DNA from 3 places in the Kaistia sp. UC242_56 genome. Region 2 is predicted to be linked to each of the others. Evidence: riboswitches for the same ligand, from Rfam matches in the RefSeq annotation. Region 2 holds a riboswitch; each other region holds the start of a gene.

Region 1 (6,026 bases), 630 kb from region 2:
GCACGGTAGACGACGATACGGCTGTCGGTCCGGCCGTCGCTCTCGATTTCTTCCTTGAAGGAGACGGCCCGGGTCAGGATTCGGCCATCCACCTCCGGCAGCACGACATTCATGATCAGGTCGCGCGGGCCGAGACCGCGGCTGGATTCGAGCCATGCCTCGCGGCTGGTGCCGGCGAAGACGATCTGCAGCACGGGACGGCCGGCGCGATCCAGAACGGTCGGCTCATGCGCCCGGCCGGGCCGCGAAATGGCAAAGGCGGTGGCGTTGAGGACGATGGCCGGTTTCAGGTCGTCGAACGCCTGCTCGATAAAGGCGGCGGCTGCCTCGTTCTTCAGGCTGGAAGCGAAGATCGCGACGGTGGCAATTCCCTCGCGATCGAGCGCCTCGATCAGCGCATCGACGGGCTCGGTCGAGCCGCCGGGAATGACCGAGCGATAGAAGGTCAGCAGCGCCACCGGGCGCCCGGCATCGCCGGGCCGCAAGGCCTCTGTCACCACACCCTCGCCGGGACGGTAGAAGCCGACTTCCGGCAGCACCTGCGGCTCCGGCGGCGCCTCGTTGGCGCCGATGACGTGCCGGAGGTAGCCGAGCGCGCGGCCGATATTGACCGCGCCGCCCTCGGCGCAATAGCGCCATAGTTTTTGCGCGTTCTCCGGTGAGACCGTCGTGTACGCCTCCAGCGCCGCGTCCCAGCGATCCTCGCCCGGCACGACCGCAATCTGCGGCCCGCCGGCGCGCGAGAGCGCCCGCAGCGCCTCCAGCCCGTAGGGCCAGTAGCCGACGCCGCCCATCATGCGGACGAAGACGAACTTCGCCTGAGCGATGGTCTTTTCCAGATAGAGATCGACGGAATAGGGATGCGTCAGCTGCATCAGATTGGCGAGGCGCAGCGACGGGCCCTCGGGCTCTCGGGCAAAGGCCGAGGCGAAGGCGGCGAGCTCCGTATCGGCGGCCGACAGGATGACGATGTCGCCGGGCGACTGGTCGAGATCGACGGCGCTGCCGCCATCGTCGATCCGCTCCATTTCGCCGGCGACAAGATGCATGGCTCAGGCCTTGAAATGCGCGGCGATGGCGGCCGCGTCGAGGCCGCGCTCGCCGATCACCACGAGACGGCCGGCATTGTCGCCGGGCGCGAAATAGGTGTCGACGCGGGGGCCGACCGCCTGGACAACGGCAGGCGCCGCCTTGCCGGCGATCGCGGCACGCCCCTTGATGCGCAGCACGCCCTTCTCCGCCATGGCGGCGCGGACGCGGGTTGCCAACGCATCGATGGAAGCGAGCTCCGCGACATCGACGATGAAGGTGTCGAAGTCGTCGTGGTCGTGCTCCTCGCCTTCGAGGTCGTGATGACTCTTGCGCTCGAAGGCGTCGTTCTCCGCCGCCGCGCCAACGCCGAGCAGCACCGAGGCCGGCAGGCCGGATGCCGTTGCATGGACGACGCGCGCCTCCTTGCGGGCGTCGCGGGCGACGATTTCGGCAACCTCTTCCAGCTGCTTCGCGTCAACCAGATCCGTCTTCGAGAAGACGATCAGATCGGCGCAGGAAAGCTGGTCCTCGAACAGTTCCTCGATCGGATCCTCGTGGTCGAGCGAGGGATCCTCGGCGCGCTGGGCGGCGACGGCTGCCTCGTCATGCGCGAAGCGGCCGGCGGCGACCGCTTCGGCGTCCACCACGGTGATGACGCCGTCGATGGTGACGCGGTGGCGCACGGTCGGCCAGGTGAAGGCGCGCACCAGAGGCTGCGGCAGCGCCAGGCCGGAGGTCTCGATCACGATGTGATCGGGGGCCGGTTCGCGCGCCAGAAGCTGCTCGATGGTCGGCAGGAAATCGTCGGCGACGGTGCAGCAGATGCAGCCATTGGTGAGTTCGATCACCGTATCGGGCTTGCAGTCGTCGACGCCGCAATCGGACAGCAGCGAGCCGTCAAAGCCCATGTCGCCGAATTCGTTGACGATCAGCGCGATGCGGCGGCCTTCGGCGCCGGCAATCAGGTTGCGGATCAGCGTGGTCTTTCCGGCACCCAGGAATCCGGTGACGATGGTGGCGGGGATACGGGCGGTCAAAGGACGAACTCCGGGTTCGGATTGGGTTTCAGGCGCAGCGGCAGGCCGGCGGCCACGAGAAAGACGGTCTGCACGGCGGCGGCGATCTTCTGGTTGAGGCGGCCCTGCTCGTCGGCGAAGCGGCGGGCGAGCGCGTTCATCGGCACGATGCCGGATCCGACCTCGTTGGAGACGAGCACGACCGGCCCCCTCGCCTCGGCGAGCATACGGGCCAGCGCGTCGCCCTCGGCGGCGACGTCGCGCTCGGCCTCCATCAGGTTGGAAAGCCAGAGCGTCAGGCAATCGACGAGGATGACACGGCCGGGATCGGCCAACGTCGCGAGGCGGCCGGTAAGGTCGAGCGGCTCCTCGACCGTTGTCCAGTCCAGCCCGCGCCGGTCACGATGCGCCGAAATCCGTGCCTGCATTTCGGCATCGCGGATCTCGGCCGTGGCCAGATAGGTGGCGGGCAGCCCGGTCCGGGCCACGATATCCTCGGCGAAGCGGCTCTTGCCGGAGCGGGCGCCGCCGAGGATCAGCGCCGTTCGCGGCGCGGGGGATGGCACGGCCTCAGGCCGACCGCGACAGGCGTTGATAAAGCCAGCCGGAGCAAAGGCCGGAAAGCGCCCAGAGCAGCGCGCTGACCACCAGCGAGGCGGCGACGAATTCGCCGCCGAGGCCGGCCGGATAGGAGGCTTCCAGCGTCGGCGGCACGGGGGCGCCGATGACATGCGGCAGCACGCCGAGGACGAGGCCGGCGATCTTCAGGAGCCACGAACGCCCGAAGACGATCAGCGCGAGGCCGATCGCCGAGGCAGCGGCGGTCGAAAGCCACCAGACCTGGCGCGAGGTGATCTCGGCCGCGGCCGTGCCGGGAAGCTCCGGCGACAGGCCGAGCGAGGGCAGCAGCGACGCGGCGAAGAAGCCGGCAACGCCCCAGAGCACGCCCGTGCTGGCGTCGATCCGGCCGCCGCGGATCGACATCAGGCCGAGCAGCACGGCCGAGACGCCGACTCCCATCAACAGGTTGGCAATCAGCGTATAGGCGGAGCGCTCGAAGCCGTCGGCCGGCGACCAGGCGTCTTCGTCATGCTCATGCGCGGGCGCGGCAGCGGCGGGCGCGGCGGCCTCATGGGCGTGGGCCTCGGTCGTCGAGTGCTCATGCGGCGCGGCGGCGGCAGCCGGGGCCGGCTCGGCGCTTTCGAAGGTCTCGGCGTGGAGGATGAGCGGCTCGGTGGTGACAGCCTGCACCACGGAAAGCGCAATGCCCACGGCAAGCCCGGCGCCGAAGGCGCTCAGGATGATCGTCTTGAACATGATGGATCCTCAGGCGTCAGTGGCAGGGCAGACCAAGGGAATGCCGGGTGTCATGCGTCGCGTTGTGGATCAGGCTCGGCGCGGCGAAGCCGGTGCCGACGAACAGGAACAGGCCGAAGGCGATGGCGAACAGCGCCGGCACGATGCGCGATGCGGCGTCGCTCTTGGCGCCATCTGCGGCAATCGAGGTCGACCTCGTCGCGGTCTTCGAGAAATTGGTCATAGCGTCTCCTTCACCGTCCCACCGACGGCTGGCTGGTATGAGGCGCTGGCTGGTCTCCTGGCTCACGGGTCGCTGCTTCCTCGACGCCTTCCCGGTTTCCCAGTGGCCATCGCGAGGTCGCTCGCCGCTTACAGTTGCGGGGGCAGCTTCGGACTTGGAATCCCGCAAGGGGTCCTTCCGCACCGAATTCCCATTTCATCCCCCAAGGCCTGAGGCCTGTCGGGGGAACCGTCGCAGAGTCACGCTAGAGGGATTGCCGGTCTGGCGCAAGCCACGCCTCATTTGGCGGCAGGCGCGCCCTTGCTGCGAAATCTCGCCCAGCGGCGCAGCAGCGCCACTTCGGATCTCCGACGGATGCGGCGCACCCGCGCCGAGTCATGCGACAGCACCACCAGTCCGACCGGCACCATCCAGAAGCCGAGGATCGGCAGGAAGCCGAGCGTGCCCCCAAGAAGGAAGCCGCTTCCGATCGCGACGCGGGCCGTCCGGCTCTTGGGAAGCGGGAGGGCCTTCTTGCCGAAGCGGATGGACGGCATGCGGCTGGTTTTCTCCGTGGCTCGGATCGGGAAGGACGGTTCTGGCGGACAATGAAACGCCGAGCCCGCTGTCCCGGCGCTCTCTCTTATGTGGAAAGAACCGACATCATTGCAACGGCTGCAGCCGGCAACGGTTCCGGCCGAGACGGGCCGCAAAGAAAAGCCCGGCGCGGGGTGTCCGCGCCGGGCTTGAGGTCGATTCGCGCCGATCTCGCGTCCGGGTTAAGTCGCCGGGCGCATCGCCTTGCGCCGGCGCAGCAGCAGCATGGCTAGCGGGAACAGCCAGATCAGGATGGTGAAAACGCCCAGCCCGCCGGCGATGGGCCGCTCGAAGAAGCGGAAGATGTCGCCATCGGCCTTGATCATGGAGGTGATGAAGTTCTGCTCCAGCATCGGCCCCAGCACCATGCCGAGGATCGCCGGCGCGATCGGGATGTCGTTCTCCTCCATGAAGAAGCCGATGATGCCGAAGATCAGCATCATGACGATGCCGGCCACGGAATTGGCGATCGCGAAGGAGCCGACGATGCAGAAGATCAGGATCATCGGCATCAGCGTCGAGGGCGGAATGGAGAGGATCGGGCGCGCGCCGCGGATCGCCAGCCAGCCCAGCGGCAGCATGATCAGATTGGCCAGGATGAAGACGATGAAGATCGCATAAACCGTCTGCGGATCATTGATGAAGATCGTCGGGCCCGGATTGATGCCCTTGATGTAGAGCACGCCGATGACGATGGCGGTGATCGAATCGCCGGGAATGCCGAAGACGAGCGCCGGGATCCAGGCGCCGCTGACGGCCGAATTGTTCGAGGCGCCGGCCTCGACCAGACCCTCGACATGGCCCGTGCCAAACTTCTCCTTCTGCTTCGAGAAGCGCTTGGAGATGGCGTAGGAAATCCAGGCGGCGATATCGGCGCCGGCGCCGGGAAGAATGCCGAGCGCCGTCCCGGTGATGCTGCCGCGCAGGGTCTGAACCGGATATTGCTTCAGGTTCTTCCACTGCGTGCGGAAGATCCCCTGGCCGTCGGCGCGCGGAATCTTCCTGCGCGGCGACGTCGCCGTCACGGTGCGCAGAACCTCCGACACGGCGAACAGCCCGATCATGGCCGGGATGAACTGGATGCCGGCCATCAGTTCGAGATTGCCGAAGGAGAAGCGCGGCTCGCCCGAGGGGTTTTCCATACCGATCGTCGCCACGAACAGGCCGATCAGCAGCGAGATCAGGCCGCGGGTCGGCGAGCCCGGATTGACGAAGACGGCGCAGGAGAGACCGAGCAGAACAAGCCAGAAATATTCCTCGGAGGAGAATTTGAGGGCGATTTCGGCGAGGGTCGGCGAGACGGTCATCAGCACGATCGCGCCGAAAAGGCCGCCGATCGCCGAGAAGACGAGCGCCGCGCCGAGCGCTTCGTCGCCCCGCCCGGTCTGCGTCATCTTGTAGGCGTCATCGACATAGGCGGCGTTGGCGGGCGTGCCCGGCATGCGCAGCAAGGCCGCCGGAATGTCGCCGGCGAAGATCGCCATGGCGGTTGCCGTCACGATCGCCGCGATGGCCGGCACCGGATCCATGAAGAAAGTCATCGGCACCAGCAGCGCCGTCGCCATGGTCGCGGTCAGCCCCGGAATGGCGCCAACCAGCATGCCGAATACGGCGGATGCCAGGATGACGCCGAGCACATAGGGTTCGAAGACGAGGGCCGCAGCCTGTTCCAGAATCAGCATGCGTCACCCGAGAAAGGAGAGAAATTCGGTGCGCGGCAGCGGCACCATGAGAAGGCGGGAAAAGCCGTAATAGACCGCCAGGGTCGTCGCAGCGCTGGCCAGCAGCGCCGTCAGCCAACCCGTCCGCAGCGCCAGCATCAGCCCCAGGAGGCTGATGAAGGTCGTCGGAATGAAGCCGAG
Region 2 (6,026 bases):
GACGTCGAGCTGGCCCATGATGACGATGGTCGGCGCCGACTGCGCGGCGTTGACCGTCTGGCCTTCCTGCGTGACGATGGAAAGTACGGTGCCGTCGATCGGCGCGGTGATCTGCGTGTAGCCGAGATTGGCCTCGGCGGTCGAAACTGCGACTTCCGACTCGATGATGCTGGCGTCGAGCGCTTCGATCTGGGCGCCTGTCGTCTTGACGTTGGCCTCGGCGGTCTCGAAATCGGCCTGCGAGACGGCCTTCTGCGCCAGCATGGACTTCTGCCGCGCCAGCGTCTGCTCGGCCAGCCGCAGCGAGGCTTCCTTCTCGACACGTTGGGCGCGGATGTTGGCAAGCGCGGCTTTGGCGGTGCGGAGTGCGTTTTCCTGCGTTACCGAGTTCGATCTCGGCGATCAGGTCGCCCTTCTTGACCTGCTGGCCCAACTCGACCTTGAGCGACGTGACCCGGCCGGATACCTGCGCGCCGACGGCGACCAGCTTCGACGGCTTCAGCGTGCCGGTCGCCAGAACCGTCTCCTCGACGGCGCCGGTCGAGACAAGCGCGGTCATCATCGGCGGTGCCTCGGGGCCCGTGAAACTGGACCGGAAGAAATAGCCGACGCCCGCCAGCACGATCAGCGCGACGATCATGAGGGGGATGCGGGACTTACGGCGCGGGGATTTCGGGCTCATGCGGACGGCTTTCGAACAGGCTGTGGGAGACCCCGGAACCGGGTGCGCGATCGATCGGCGCACGACGTCGGTTGGGCGGTGTCGTCGGAAAGGGACGTAGGGCGGCGTCTATCAGGGCCGGGCAAGGTGGGGTCCCGTCCGCTTGTCGACAATGACCGGCCGCGAACTGTCGATCGCGCCGTCCCAGCCGCCGCCCAGCGCCTTGTTGAGCGCGATATAGTCCGTAGCGATGGCGACCTGGCTCTCGATCCGCGCGTCCGACGCCGAATAGAGCGAGCGCTCGGCGGTCAGCACGTCGAGGAAACTCGACGAGCCCGCCTGGAACAGCGTGCTGGCGAGGCGGTTGGCCTCGGCATAGGAGCGCGCCGCAGAGGCGAGCTTGCCGGAACGGATGCGCTCCTGCGCCAGCGCGACGATGGCGTTTTCCACGTCTTCCAGCGCGGAGAGCACGGCCGCCTGATAGGCGATGAAGCTCTGGTCGCGCTGCGCCTGGGTCACCTCGACGGCGGCCTTCAACTGTCCGGCATTGAAGATCGGCACGGTCAGGCTCGGGCCGAAGGACCAACTGATCGACGAGCCCTTGCCGAGGTCGCCGAGTTTGGCGCCGCTGGTGCCGATGTTTCCGGTGAGGCTGGCGCTGGGATAGCGCGCCGCTTCCGCCTGGCCGATCTTCGCCGTGGCGCTGGCATATTGCGCTTCGGCAAGGCGGACGTCCGGCCGGGCCGTCAGCACATCGGCCGGGATGCCGGTCGGGATCGGCAGGCGAGGGGCGGGAACCGGCTTCGGCCCCTTCATGCGGTCGACGAGCGTGCTCGGCGCGCGACCGGTGAGGACGGAGAGCCGATGCACGGTTTCGGCATAGGCGGCTTCGAGCGACGGAATGCCGGCCTCGGTGCTGCTGGCCTGGCCCTCGGCGGTCGCGACATCGGCGGCCGTGGCGCCGCCGGCCTCGAACTTGTTGCGGGTGATTGCTGCCGTCTCCCGCTGCGAGGCGGCAGTGCGCTTGGCGAGCGCGATGCGTGCCTGGTAGCCACGCGCCGAGACATAGTTGGTCGCGACATCGCCGATCAGCGTCAGCAGCGTGGCGCGCAGCTCTTCCTCGGCCGCGTCCATGCCGTAGCGGGCCGCCTCGACCGCGCGCTTGTTGCCGCCGAACAGGTCGAGCTCCCAGCTGGCGTCGAGCCCGGCCTGGAACTGGTTCGAGACATAGCCGCCGCTCTTGCCGCGATCGGCGCCGGCCGAGCCGTTGGCGGAAGGAAACAGGGCGCCGACCGTCTGGCGGTAGCTGGCGCGCGCTTCGCGGATGCTCGCCTTGGCGCTGGCGACGTCGAGATTGCCGGCGACGGCTTCGTTGACCAGTTCGTCGAGCATGGGATCGCCCAGACGCCGCCACCATTGCGAGAGTTCCGGCGGCTTGGACGGCTTGGAGGCGGTGCCGCTGCCCCATTTCGTCGGCAGCGAAAGGTTGGGCTTCTGGTAGTCCGGTCCGACGACGACACAGCCACCCAGCGCCGTCGTCAGCGCGAGCAACAGCGCCAATCGGGGCAGGGACGTGCGACGGCGGAGCCCCCGGCCCTGTCCATCGGGCATCGAGCGCGGAGCGGCGGTCAGGCCGGCGGCCGGAAGCCTTTGAACAGTCAAGGGTGAATCCAGGTTAATGATAATGCAACCGAAGCTATATTCGGCGTGCCATCTGCAGGTCAATCGCACCGGACAGGGCGCATGGCCGCATGCCCTGGGTGACGGGGCTTTCTGGCACGCGGATGTGCCCGCGCCGCGCGCAGCCCGCTATGATCGGCGGAGGGAATCGGCGGCCTTTTGCGTCGCCGCTGAAATCGGCAGGAGAGACGGCGTGACGGTTACCATCTACGGCATCAAGAACTGCGACACGATGAAGAAAGCCCGGCAGTGGCTTGATACGAAAGGCGTTTCCTACGCGTTCCACGACTACAAGGCGACCGGCATCGACCGGGCCCACCTAGACTTCTGGGTCGGCGAGCTCGGCTGGGAAACCGTGCTGAATCGGGCCGGTACCACCTTCCGCAAGCTTGATGATGCGGAGAAGCAGGATCTCGACGCGGACAAGGCGATCGGCCTGATGCAGGCGCAGCCCTCGATGATCAAGCGCCCGATCCTCGATCTCGGCGACGGTCGCCTGCTGGCCGGCTTTAAGCCGGAAGCCTATGAGGCGGCCTTCCAATAGCCGTATCTCATGCGGATATAAGGATATCTTTATATCATACTTGACGAGCCACGGCGCTGCGCCTAGGAGTGTCGTGTCGTGGTTCCCTGGGCCGTTTGCGCGGCGCCAGGGCTAAGAGGGAATCCGGTGCGTCTCGTCCGAGGCAAGACCGGAGCTGCCCCCGCAACTGTGAGCGGCGAGCCCGGGTCCAATTCGTGTCACTGAAGCGATCGCTTCGGGAAGGCCGGACCGGGGCGGCGACCCGCGAGCCAGGAGACCTGCCGCGACATCATAACGTCCCTGGGCGGGGTGTCCCGGTGGTGCGCTTGCGCCCGCCGTTGTCCGACGCCGGGACCTCACGCATGCGTCCGCTCGGCCTTTGCCCCCAAACATTTGGGGTAAGCCGATGTCTTTCTCTTCTCTTCCCGTTGCCACGCTCGGTACGCCGCGGATCGGTCCGCGCCGCGAGCTCAAGACTTCGCTGGAAAGCTACTGGTCCGGCCAGTCGAACGCCGACGACCTGCTCGCCAGCGCCGCCGCGCTGCGTGCCGCCAATTGGGCGCGCCAGCATGCGCACGGCGTCACCATAATCCCCTCGAACGATTTCTCGCTCTACGACCATGTGCTCGATACCAGCGTCATGGTCGGCGCGATCCCGGAGATCTATGGCTGGACCGGCGGACCCGTACCGCTCGACACCTATTTCGCCATGGCGCGCGGCAGCCAGGGCGATGCCGGACATGCGGATTGCGGCCATTCTCACCGTGGCGCGGCCCTGGGCGTGCCGGCACTGGAAATGACGAAGTGGTTCGACACCAACTATCACTACATGGTGCCGGAATTCACGGCCGGTCAGCGCTTCAGCCTCGTTTCGACCAAGCCACTCGACGAATATCTGGAGGCGAAGGCGCTCGGCTATGAGACCCGACCGGTGCTGCTCGGACCGGTGAGCTATCTCAAGCTCGGCAAGAGCAAGGACGCCTCGCTCGATCCGCTGTCGTTGCTGCCCGGCCTGCTGCCGGTCTATGTCGAGATGCTGCGCCGGCTGGCGGCAAACGGCGCCGACTGGGTGCAGATCGACGAGCCCTGCCTGGTGCTCGATCTCGACGACAAGACGCGGCAGGCGCTTCGCGTCGCCTATGGCATGTTCGCCTATGCGCTGCCGAAGCTGAAACTGATGCTGACGCCCTATTTCGGTGCGCTCGGCGACAATCTCGATACGGCGCTCGAGCTGCCGGTGGCGGGCCTGCATCTGGATCTCGTCCGCGCCCCGGAGCAACTGGATTCCGTGCTGGCCAAGGCGCCGCGCGGGCTGGTGCTGTCGCTCGGCGTCATCGATGGCCGCAACATCTGGCGCGCCAATCTTGCCACCCTGCTCGACCGGCTAGAGCCGGTAGTCGCGCGCCGCGGCTTGGACCATATCCAGATCGCGTCTTCCTGCTCGCTGCTGCATGTGCCGATCGATCTGGAGCTCGAAGCGGAACTCGACGCCGAACTGAAGAGCTGGCTGGCCTTCTCGGTCCAGAAGATGGACGAGTTGGCGACGCTCGGACGCGCGCTTGCCGGAGGCCGGGAAAGCGTGACGCCGGAGATCGCCGCCTCGGTGCTGGCAGCCAGCACGCGCGCGTCGTCGCCCCGCGTGCATGATGCGGCGGTGGCTGCTCGTTCCGCCGCCGTCACGGCCGAGCACGCCCGCCGTACCAGCCCGTTTGCCGGGCGGCGCAAGCTGCAGCAGGCGGTGCTGGACCTGCCTTCCTTCCCGACGACGACGATCGGTTCGTTCCCGCAGACCTCAGAGGTGCGCAAGGCGCGCGCCGCGCATGCCAAGGGCGCACTGGACGAGGCTGCCTATGAGGCGTTCCTGCGGCAGGAGACGGAAGCCGCGATCCGCTGGCAGGAAGAGATCGGGCTCGACGTGCTGGTGCATGGCGAATTCGAACGCAACGACATGGTGCAGTATTTCGGCGAGCAGCTCTCCGGCTTCGCCTTCACCAAAGCGGGCTGGGTGCAGAGCTATGGCTCGCGCTATGTCCGTCCGCCGATCCTGTTCGGCGACGTCTCGCGGCCAAAGCCGATGACCGTCGCCTGGTGGGCCTATGCCCAGTCGGTCACGGACAAGCCGATGAAGGGCATGCTCACGGGGCCGGTGACGATCCTCAACTGGTCATTCGTGCGCGACGATGTTCCGCGCAGTGTCGCCTGCCGGCAGATCGCGCTCGCCATCCGCGACGAGGTGCTGGATCTCGAAAAAGCCGGCGCGCGGATGATCCAGATCGACGAGGCGGCGCTGCGCGAGGGGTTGCCGCTGCGGCGTGGCGAGTGGGGCTCCTATCTCGATTGGGCCGTGGAGAGCTTCCGGCTCTGCGCTTCCGGCGTCGCCGACCGGACGCAGATCCACACCCACATGTGCTACTCCGAGTTCAACGACATTCTCGATGCCATCGCGGCGATGGATGCCGACGTGATCTCGATCGAGACCTCGCGCTCGAAGATGGAACTGCTCGAAGCCTTTGTCGGCGACAATTACCCGAACGACATCGGCCCGGGCGTCTATGACATCCATTCGCCGCGCGTCCCGGCCGTGGCCGAAATGACCGACCTGCTCGGCAAGGCGGCCGAACGGCTCCGGGCCGGGCAGATCTGGGTCAATCCGGATTGCGGCCTGAAGACCCGCAAGTGGGAGGAGGTCCGTCCGGCGTTGATCAACATGGTCGCCGCCGCCCGGCAGCTACGCGCACGCTTCGCCGAAGCCGCCGAATAGCGTCTCCTTTCCAATCAGCCATGCCGGGGAGAGATCTCCGGCATGGCGAGGCCCTGGCGCCGACAAAAGCGAATCCGGTCAGAGCTTTGCGCGGTTATCCTCGCAGCGCTCGCAAGGCGTTCAGGATCACGGCGACGTCGATCGCCTCCTGCAGCAGCGCGCCCTGCAGCGGCGGCAGGTAGCCGAGCGCGGCGGCGATCATGGCAAGGATTGAGAGGCCCAGGCCGACGACCACGCTCTGCAGCGCAATCTTCGCCGAACGATGCGATATGCCGATCGCATCGGCCAGGCGGTCGAGCCGATCGACCAGCAGCACGACATCGGCGGATTCCGACGAAGCCGCCGCGCCGCGTGCGCCCATGGCGACGCCGACATCGGCGACGGCAAGAGCGGGCGCATCG
Region 3 (6,026 bases), on a different contig from region 2:
CCTCGAGGATGTGGCTGGCATGCTCGTTCGAGCGCTTCTTCGGGTCGAGCGGCTTGCCGGCGTCCTCCAGGAACTTCGGGAAGTCGGTCTCGAACCAGTTGCGGGTCTCGGTCGAGTGGCGGAGATAGCCGCCGGTCTCGCCATGGATCCAGTTCGACATGTCGATCCAGCGATGGATCTCGTCCGGACGCTTGCGGTACCAGGGCAGGTATTCCGACAGATGGCCGTTGCTCTCGGTCGAATAGAAGCCGAAGCGCTTCAGGACGTCGATGCGGACCTTCTCCTGCTGCGAGAACACGGGATGCGCCTCGAAGGCGGCGACCAGTTCGTCCTTGCCGATCTTGCGGCCGCGGAAGCGGATGTCGACATACCAGGTCTGGTGGTTGATGCCGGAGCAGATGAATTCCAGCTCGCTCTCGTCGGTCGCGCCCAGCACCTCGGCGATCTGTTCGCCGCCATGCTGCACGCCATGGCAGAGGCCGATCGTGTCGACCTTGCCGTATTCGATCGCCGCCCAGGTGTTCATCGCCATCGGGTTGGCATAGTTCAGGAAGCGCGCGCCCGGCTCGGCGACCTCGCGGATATCCTTGCAGAAGTCGAGGATGACCGGGATGTTGCGCTGGCCGTACAGAATGCCGCCGGCGCAGATCGTGTCGCCGACGCACTGGTCGACGCCATATTGGAGCGGGATGCGGATATCGTCGGCATAGGCCTCGAGCCCGCCGACGCGCACGCAGCTGATGACGTAGCGCGCGCCGGTCAGCGCCTCGCGCCGGTTGGTGGTCGCCGTGATCTTGGTCGGCAGCTTGTTCTCCGCGACCATGCGGTCGAGGATCTGCCGGACCATGGTCAGATTGTGCTCGCTGATGTCGGTCAGCGCGAATTCGACCTCGCGCAGTTCCGGCACGCAGAGGATGTCGGAGACCAGCTTCTTGGTGAAGCCGACGCTGCCGGCGCCGATGATGGCGATCTTGAAACTGGACATGGCGTTTCTGGGGTTCCTCGGAGGCGGCCGGCGCGCCCTGGGCGCGGTTCCTGGCAAGAGAGCTCGAATGGGGCGGTCAGAAAGGTACGGAATTGCCTCGATTTCGGCGGGGTTTCGGCAGCCTCGGGTGGTATTGGCTCATGGTGCTGCTCTTTTTTATCGCCCGGCCGCTTGGCTCGAGGCTAGTATGCGCAAGGTTCATGCGTGAACCAGAGAGAATTTGTGCTTTCGTGGGTGATTTTATGCTCGGAGAATTGGCCCAGCGTGCCCCGGTCATGAAGACCGTATCGCTGCCCCGCGGCCGCCACCGGCTGCACACCATGCCGACCAGCACGGGCTACGAAATCCGCACCGATTCGAGCTATAGCTGGGACGGTCGCAAGCGGGGCCAGACGCCGTTCACCGTGCTCCAGCATACCGTCGCCGGCTCCGGCAAGCTGCGCTACGACCGGCGCCATTACCGCATCGGGCCGGGCGAAACGATGCTGGTCGTCGTGCCGCACAATCACTGCTATTCGGTCGAGCCGGGAACCCCCTGGGAGTTCTTCTGGATTTCGATGAACGGGCAGGAGGCGCTGCGCATCCACCGGCAGATCCTGGAGGCGACGGGGCCGGTCTTGCGGCTGCGGCCCGACACGATCGACCATCTCGCCGATTGCAGCTTGCGGCTGATCGATGGCGGCGGCGAGACGCCCGGCGCCGCCTCGGCCGTCGCCTATGAGGCGGCGACCGCGCTCTATGACGACGTGTTCGGCTCGCATGGCGCGTCGCTGGCCGATAATGGCGTCATCCAGCGCGTGGTCGAGCACATCCTCGCCAATCTCGACAAGCCGCTCTCCGTACCGGAACTGGCCGAATTCTCGGGCTTCAGCCGGGCGCATTTCTCGCGCATGTTCGCGGCGAGCGAGGGCATGCCGCCGGCCGAATTCGTGCTGCAGGAGCGGATGCGACGCGCCGCCCGTCTGCTGGCCGGCCAGCAGGTGCTGTCGGTCAAGGAGGTGGCGGTGCTGTCCGGCTTCGACGATTCGAACTATTTCGCCAAGGTGTTTCGCCGCTTCTTCGGCACCAGCCCGACCGAGTTCCGCACCACCGGCATGTATGCGAGCGCCAGCTAAAGCGGCAGTTGGGAGGAATTTCCACAGCCGGGAATTGGCGGGTCGGCTTCGGAATGCGGCCGGGCCGCCGATTCGCAATCCTGTCAACAATAACTAGATATTGACGATGGAGGCGCATGGGCGTCTACATCTGCGTGTCGAGGTTCTCCTGAGTCGCAAGACCCAGGGCTAAGAGGGAATGCCGGAACGCCCGAAAGGGTGGAGCCGGAGCTGCCCCCGCAACTGTGAACGGCGAGTGTCTGCCCGGAGAGACCACTGGGACCGAAAGGTCCCGGGAAGGTGGGCAGAGCGACGACCCGTGAGCCAGGAAACCTGCCCCGACAGACTGAAAGAATCCTCGGGCGGGGTGTCCCGGTGGAGCGCTGGTTTCGTGCGGCCTTTTTGGGGGCCGTTCGTCCTGTTCGCTTCGCTCGGCCTTTGCTCCCAACCAATTTTGGGCTGAAGCCGATGACACAGACGATTGATCAAGACCGTAGCGCGCCGGTCGCCTCCTATCCTTCGCTTTCGCCGGCCCCCGTACCGTCCAAGCCTTCCGCCGCCGCCACGCCGGCCTTTCACGTCATCCGCCGCAACGGTTCGCTGTCGGATTTCGATGCGTCCAAGATCGCCGTCGCGCTGACCAAGGCGTTTCTCGCCGTCGAGGGCAACAGCGCCGCTGCCTCGCGCCGCGTGCATGAGATCGTCGACGACCTGACCGGCCAGATCGTCAGCGCGCTGACGCGCCGCGTCGGCTCCGATCGCGCGCTCCATATCGAGGACGTGCAGGACCAGGTCGAGCTGGCGCTGATGCGCGGCGAGCACCACAAGGTCGCCCGCGCCTATGTTCTGTATCGCGAGGAGCGCGCCCGCGCCCGCCGCACCGCCGAGGCGGTCGCCCCGGTCGGCGCGCCGCTGCTGCAGGTGCGCGGCGCCGATGGCGTGCTGCGTCCGCTGGATGAGCGCCGCCTGCAACTCGTCGTCGACGAGGCCTGCGCCGGGCTTGCCGATGTCGACGCAGCCGCGATCCTCTCGGAAACCCGCCGCAACCTCTATGACGGCATCTCGCTGGCCGAACTGGCGCTGGCGCCGGTGATGGCGGCCCGCACGCTGGTCGAGAGCGAGCCCAACTACGCCTTTGTCAGCGCCCGCCTGCTGCTCGACATGCTGCGCGCCGAGGCGGTTTCCTTCGTGCAGGGCATTCCCGTCCAGCCGACGCAGAGCGAGATGGCCGGCCGCTATGCCGATTATTTCCCCGCCTTCATCCGGGTCGGCATCGAGCATGAACTGGTCGATGGCGAACTCGGCCGCTACGATCTGGTCCGCCTCGCCGCTGCGCTAAAACCCGAGCGCGACCTGAACTTCCAGTTTCTCGGCCTGCAGACCCTCTACGACCGCTATTTCCTGCAGACCGGCGGCACCCGCATCGAGCTGCCGCAGGCCTTCTTCATGCGCGTCGCCATGGGGCTGGCGATCCGCGAGATCGACCGCGAGGCGCGGGCGATCGAGTTCTACAATCTGCTGTCGTCCTTCGACTTCATGGCCTCGACGCCGACCCTGTTCAATTCGGGCACGCTGCGGCCGCAGCTTTCCTCCTGCTTCCTCACCACCGTGCCGGACGATCTCGAAGGCATCTTCAAGTCGGTGAAGGACAATGCGCTGCTGGCGAAGTATTCCGGCGGGCTTGGCAATGACTGGTCGCGCGTGCGCGGCCTCGGCGCCCACATCAAGGGCACCAATGGCGAGAGCCAGGGCGTGGTGCCGTTCCTGAAGGTGGCGAACGACACGGCGATCGCCGTCAACCAGGGCGGCAAGCGCAAGGGCGCCGTCTGCGCCTATCTCGAGACCTGGCATGTCGACATCGAGGAATTCCTCGATCTCAGGAAGAACACCGGCGACGACCGCCGCCGGACGCATGACATGAACACCGCCAACTGGGTGCCGGACCTGTTCATGCAGCGCGTTGCCGAGGATGGTCCGTGGATCCTGTTCTCGCCCGACGAGACGCCGGATCTGCACGATCTTTACGGGCCCGCATTCAAGCGCGCCTATGAAGGCTATGAGGCGAAGGCGAAGCGCGGCGAGATGCGTGTCCATAAGGAGGTCAAGGCGACCGATCTTTGGCGCCGCATGCTGACCATGCTGTTCGAGACCGGGCATCCCTGGATCACGTTCAAGGATCCCTGCAACATCCGCTCGCCGCAGCGCCATGCCGGCGTCGTGCATTCGTCCAATCTCTGCACAGAGATCACGCTGAACACGTCGAATGACGAGGTCGCGGTCTGCAATCTCGGCTCGATCAACCTCGCCCATCACATCGTCGGCGACGGCCTCGACCTCGACCGGCTGGCGCGCACCGTCCAGACGGCGATGCGCATGCTCGACAATGTCATCGACATCAATTTCTACACCATCCCCGAGGCCCGCCGTTCCAACCTGCGCCACCGCCCGGTCGGCCTCGGCCTGATGGGCTTCCAGGACGCGCTGCAGGCGCTGCGCATTCCCTATGCTTCTGAGGCCGCCGTCCGCTTCGCCGATGAGAGCATGGAGGCGATCTCCTTCCATGCGATCTCGGCCTCGACCGATCTCGCCGCCGAACGCGGCCGCTATCCGAGCTTCGACGGCTCGCTCTGGTCGCAGGGCATCCTGCCGATCGACTCGGTGGAGCTGCTGGCCGAAGCGCGCGGCGGGCTGGAGCTCGACCGCTCGACCGTGCTCGACTGGGAAGGCCTGCGCGAGCGGGTCAAGACGGTCGGCATGCGCAATTCCAACACCATGGCGATCGCGCCGACGGCAACGATTTCCAACATCTGTGGCGTGGCGCAGTCGATCGAGCCGGCCTACCAGAACCTGTTCGTCAAATCGAACATGTCGGGCGACTTCACCGTGGTGAACGCGGCGCTGGTGCATGATCTCAAGGCGCGCGGCCTCTGGGACGAGGTGATGGTGTCGGATCTCAAATATTTCGACGGCAGCATCGGCCCGATCGACCGCATCCCGGACGATCTGAAGGCGCTCTACGCGACCGCTTTCGAGATCGACTCGGCCTGGCTGATCGAAGCGGCGGCGCGGCGGCAGAAGTGGATCGACCAGGCGCAGTCGCTCAACCTCTACATCGCCAATCCCTCGGGCAAGAAGCTCGACGCGCTCTATCGCCTCGCCTGGCAGCGCGGCCTGAAGACGACCTATTACCTGCGCTCGCGCTCGGCGACGCATGTCGAGAAGTCGACCCTGAAGGGTACGGACGGCAAGCTCAATTCGGTCTCGGCCGTGCTCGCCACCGCCCCGGTCGCCGCTGCGCCGATCGTGGTGCCGGCTGCGAAGCTGGCGCCGGCGCCGATCGCGATCCCGATCGGCGAAGCCTGGGGCCAGGCCTGTTCCATCGACGACCCCGACTGCGAAGCCTGCCAGTAGGGGCAGTACGCAAACAAGACCCTCACCCAACCCTCTCCCGCAAGCGGGCGAGGGCTTTTCAGCCGGCGCCGAGGAGAGGCTCGGTCGCCCCCTCTACCGCTTGCGGGAGAGGGCTGGGGTGAGGGGCTTTTCCGCCTCTCCGGATGGTTCCCTAAACCCTCACCCGCCGCACTTCGTGCGTCGACCTCTCCCTCAGGGAGAGGTGAAAACAAGACCTCTCGGCCGCGCTTCATGCTGCGCCATCAAAATTCCAAGGAGTTGACCATGCTCGATTGGTCCGAACCCAAATCCGCTCCCGCCCCGGGCGCGCCTTTCGCGGCAGCCGGGCAGGGTGAACCGATCGCCGATGCCACCGGCCTCGGCGCCATCGACCGCGCCGGCGGCCGGGTCTCCGTCGACGACAAGGCGATGATCAATTGTCGCGCCGACGTGAACCAGTTGCTGCCGCTCAAATATCGCTGGGCCTGGGAAAAATACCTCGCCGGCTGCAACAATCACTGGATGCCGACCGAGGTCTCAATGCAGGCCGACATCGC

The links. Region 2 has a riboswitch for cobalamin ahead of metE (5-methyltetrahydropteroyltriglutamate--homocysteine S-methyltransferase). Riboswitches for the same ligand answer to the same signal wherever they lie in the genome.
Region 1: another riboswitch for cobalamin. It lies ahead of ACHMWQ_RS13980 (CbtB domain-containing protein); the one in region 2 lies ahead of metE (5-methyltetrahydropteroyltriglutamate--homocysteine S-methyltransferase).
Region 3: another riboswitch for cobalamin. It lies ahead of ACHMWQ_RS01220 (ribonucleoside-diphosphate reductase subunit alpha); the one in region 2 lies ahead of metE (5-methyltetrahydropteroyltriglutamate--homocysteine S-methyltransferase).

Annotation. Positions count from the first base shown of each region.
Region 1 is NZ_JBIOAN010000002.1:2,392,997-2,399,022, reverse strand. It holds gene cobN (cobaltochelatase subunit CobN) at 1-1,049, opposite strand, end outside; gene cobW (cobalamin biosynthesis protein CobW) at 1,053-2,069, opposite strand; gene cobU (bifunctional adenosylcobinamide kinase/adenosylcobinamide-phosphate guanylyltransferase) at 2,066-2,614, opposite strand; gene ACHMWQ_RS13985 (CbtA family protein) at 2,619-3,365, opposite strand; gene ACHMWQ_RS13980 (CbtB domain-containing protein) at 3,382-3,588, opposite strand; cobalamin riboswitch at 3,618-3,836, opposite strand; gene ACHMWQ_RS13975 (hypothetical protein) at 3,867-4,124, opposite strand; gene ACHMWQ_RS13970 (tripartite tricarboxylate transporter permease) at 4,347-5,846, opposite strand; gene ACHMWQ_RS13965 (tripartite tricarboxylate transporter TctB family protein) at 5,850-6,026, opposite strand, start outside.
Region 2 is NZ_JBIOAN010000002.1:3,025,042-3,031,067, reverse strand. It holds partial or broken gene ACHMWQ_RS16925 (efflux RND transporter periplasmic adaptor subunit) at 1-682, opposite strand, end outside; gene ACHMWQ_RS16920 (efflux transporter outer membrane subunit) at 794-2,272, opposite strand; gene ACHMWQ_RS16915 (ArsC family reductase) at 2,535-2,885, shown strand; cobalamin riboswitch at 2,948-3,165, shown strand; gene metE (5-methyltetrahydropteroyltriglutamate--homocysteine S-methyltransferase) at 3,271-5,625, shown strand; gene ACHMWQ_RS16905 (heavy metal translocating P-type ATPase) at 5,720-6,026, opposite strand, start outside.
Region 3 is NZ_JBIOAN010000001.1:247,930-253,955, reverse strand. It holds gene ACHMWQ_RS01230 (alpha-glucosidase/alpha-galactosidase) at 1-985, opposite strand, end outside; gene ACHMWQ_RS01225 (helix-turn-helix domain-containing protein) at 1,228-2,100, shown strand; cobalamin riboswitch at 2,224-2,435, shown strand; gene ACHMWQ_RS01220 (ribonucleoside-diphosphate reductase subunit alpha) at 2,548-5,490, shown strand; gene ACHMWQ_RS01215 (ribonucleotide-diphosphate reductase subunit beta) at 5,755-6,026, shown strand, end outside.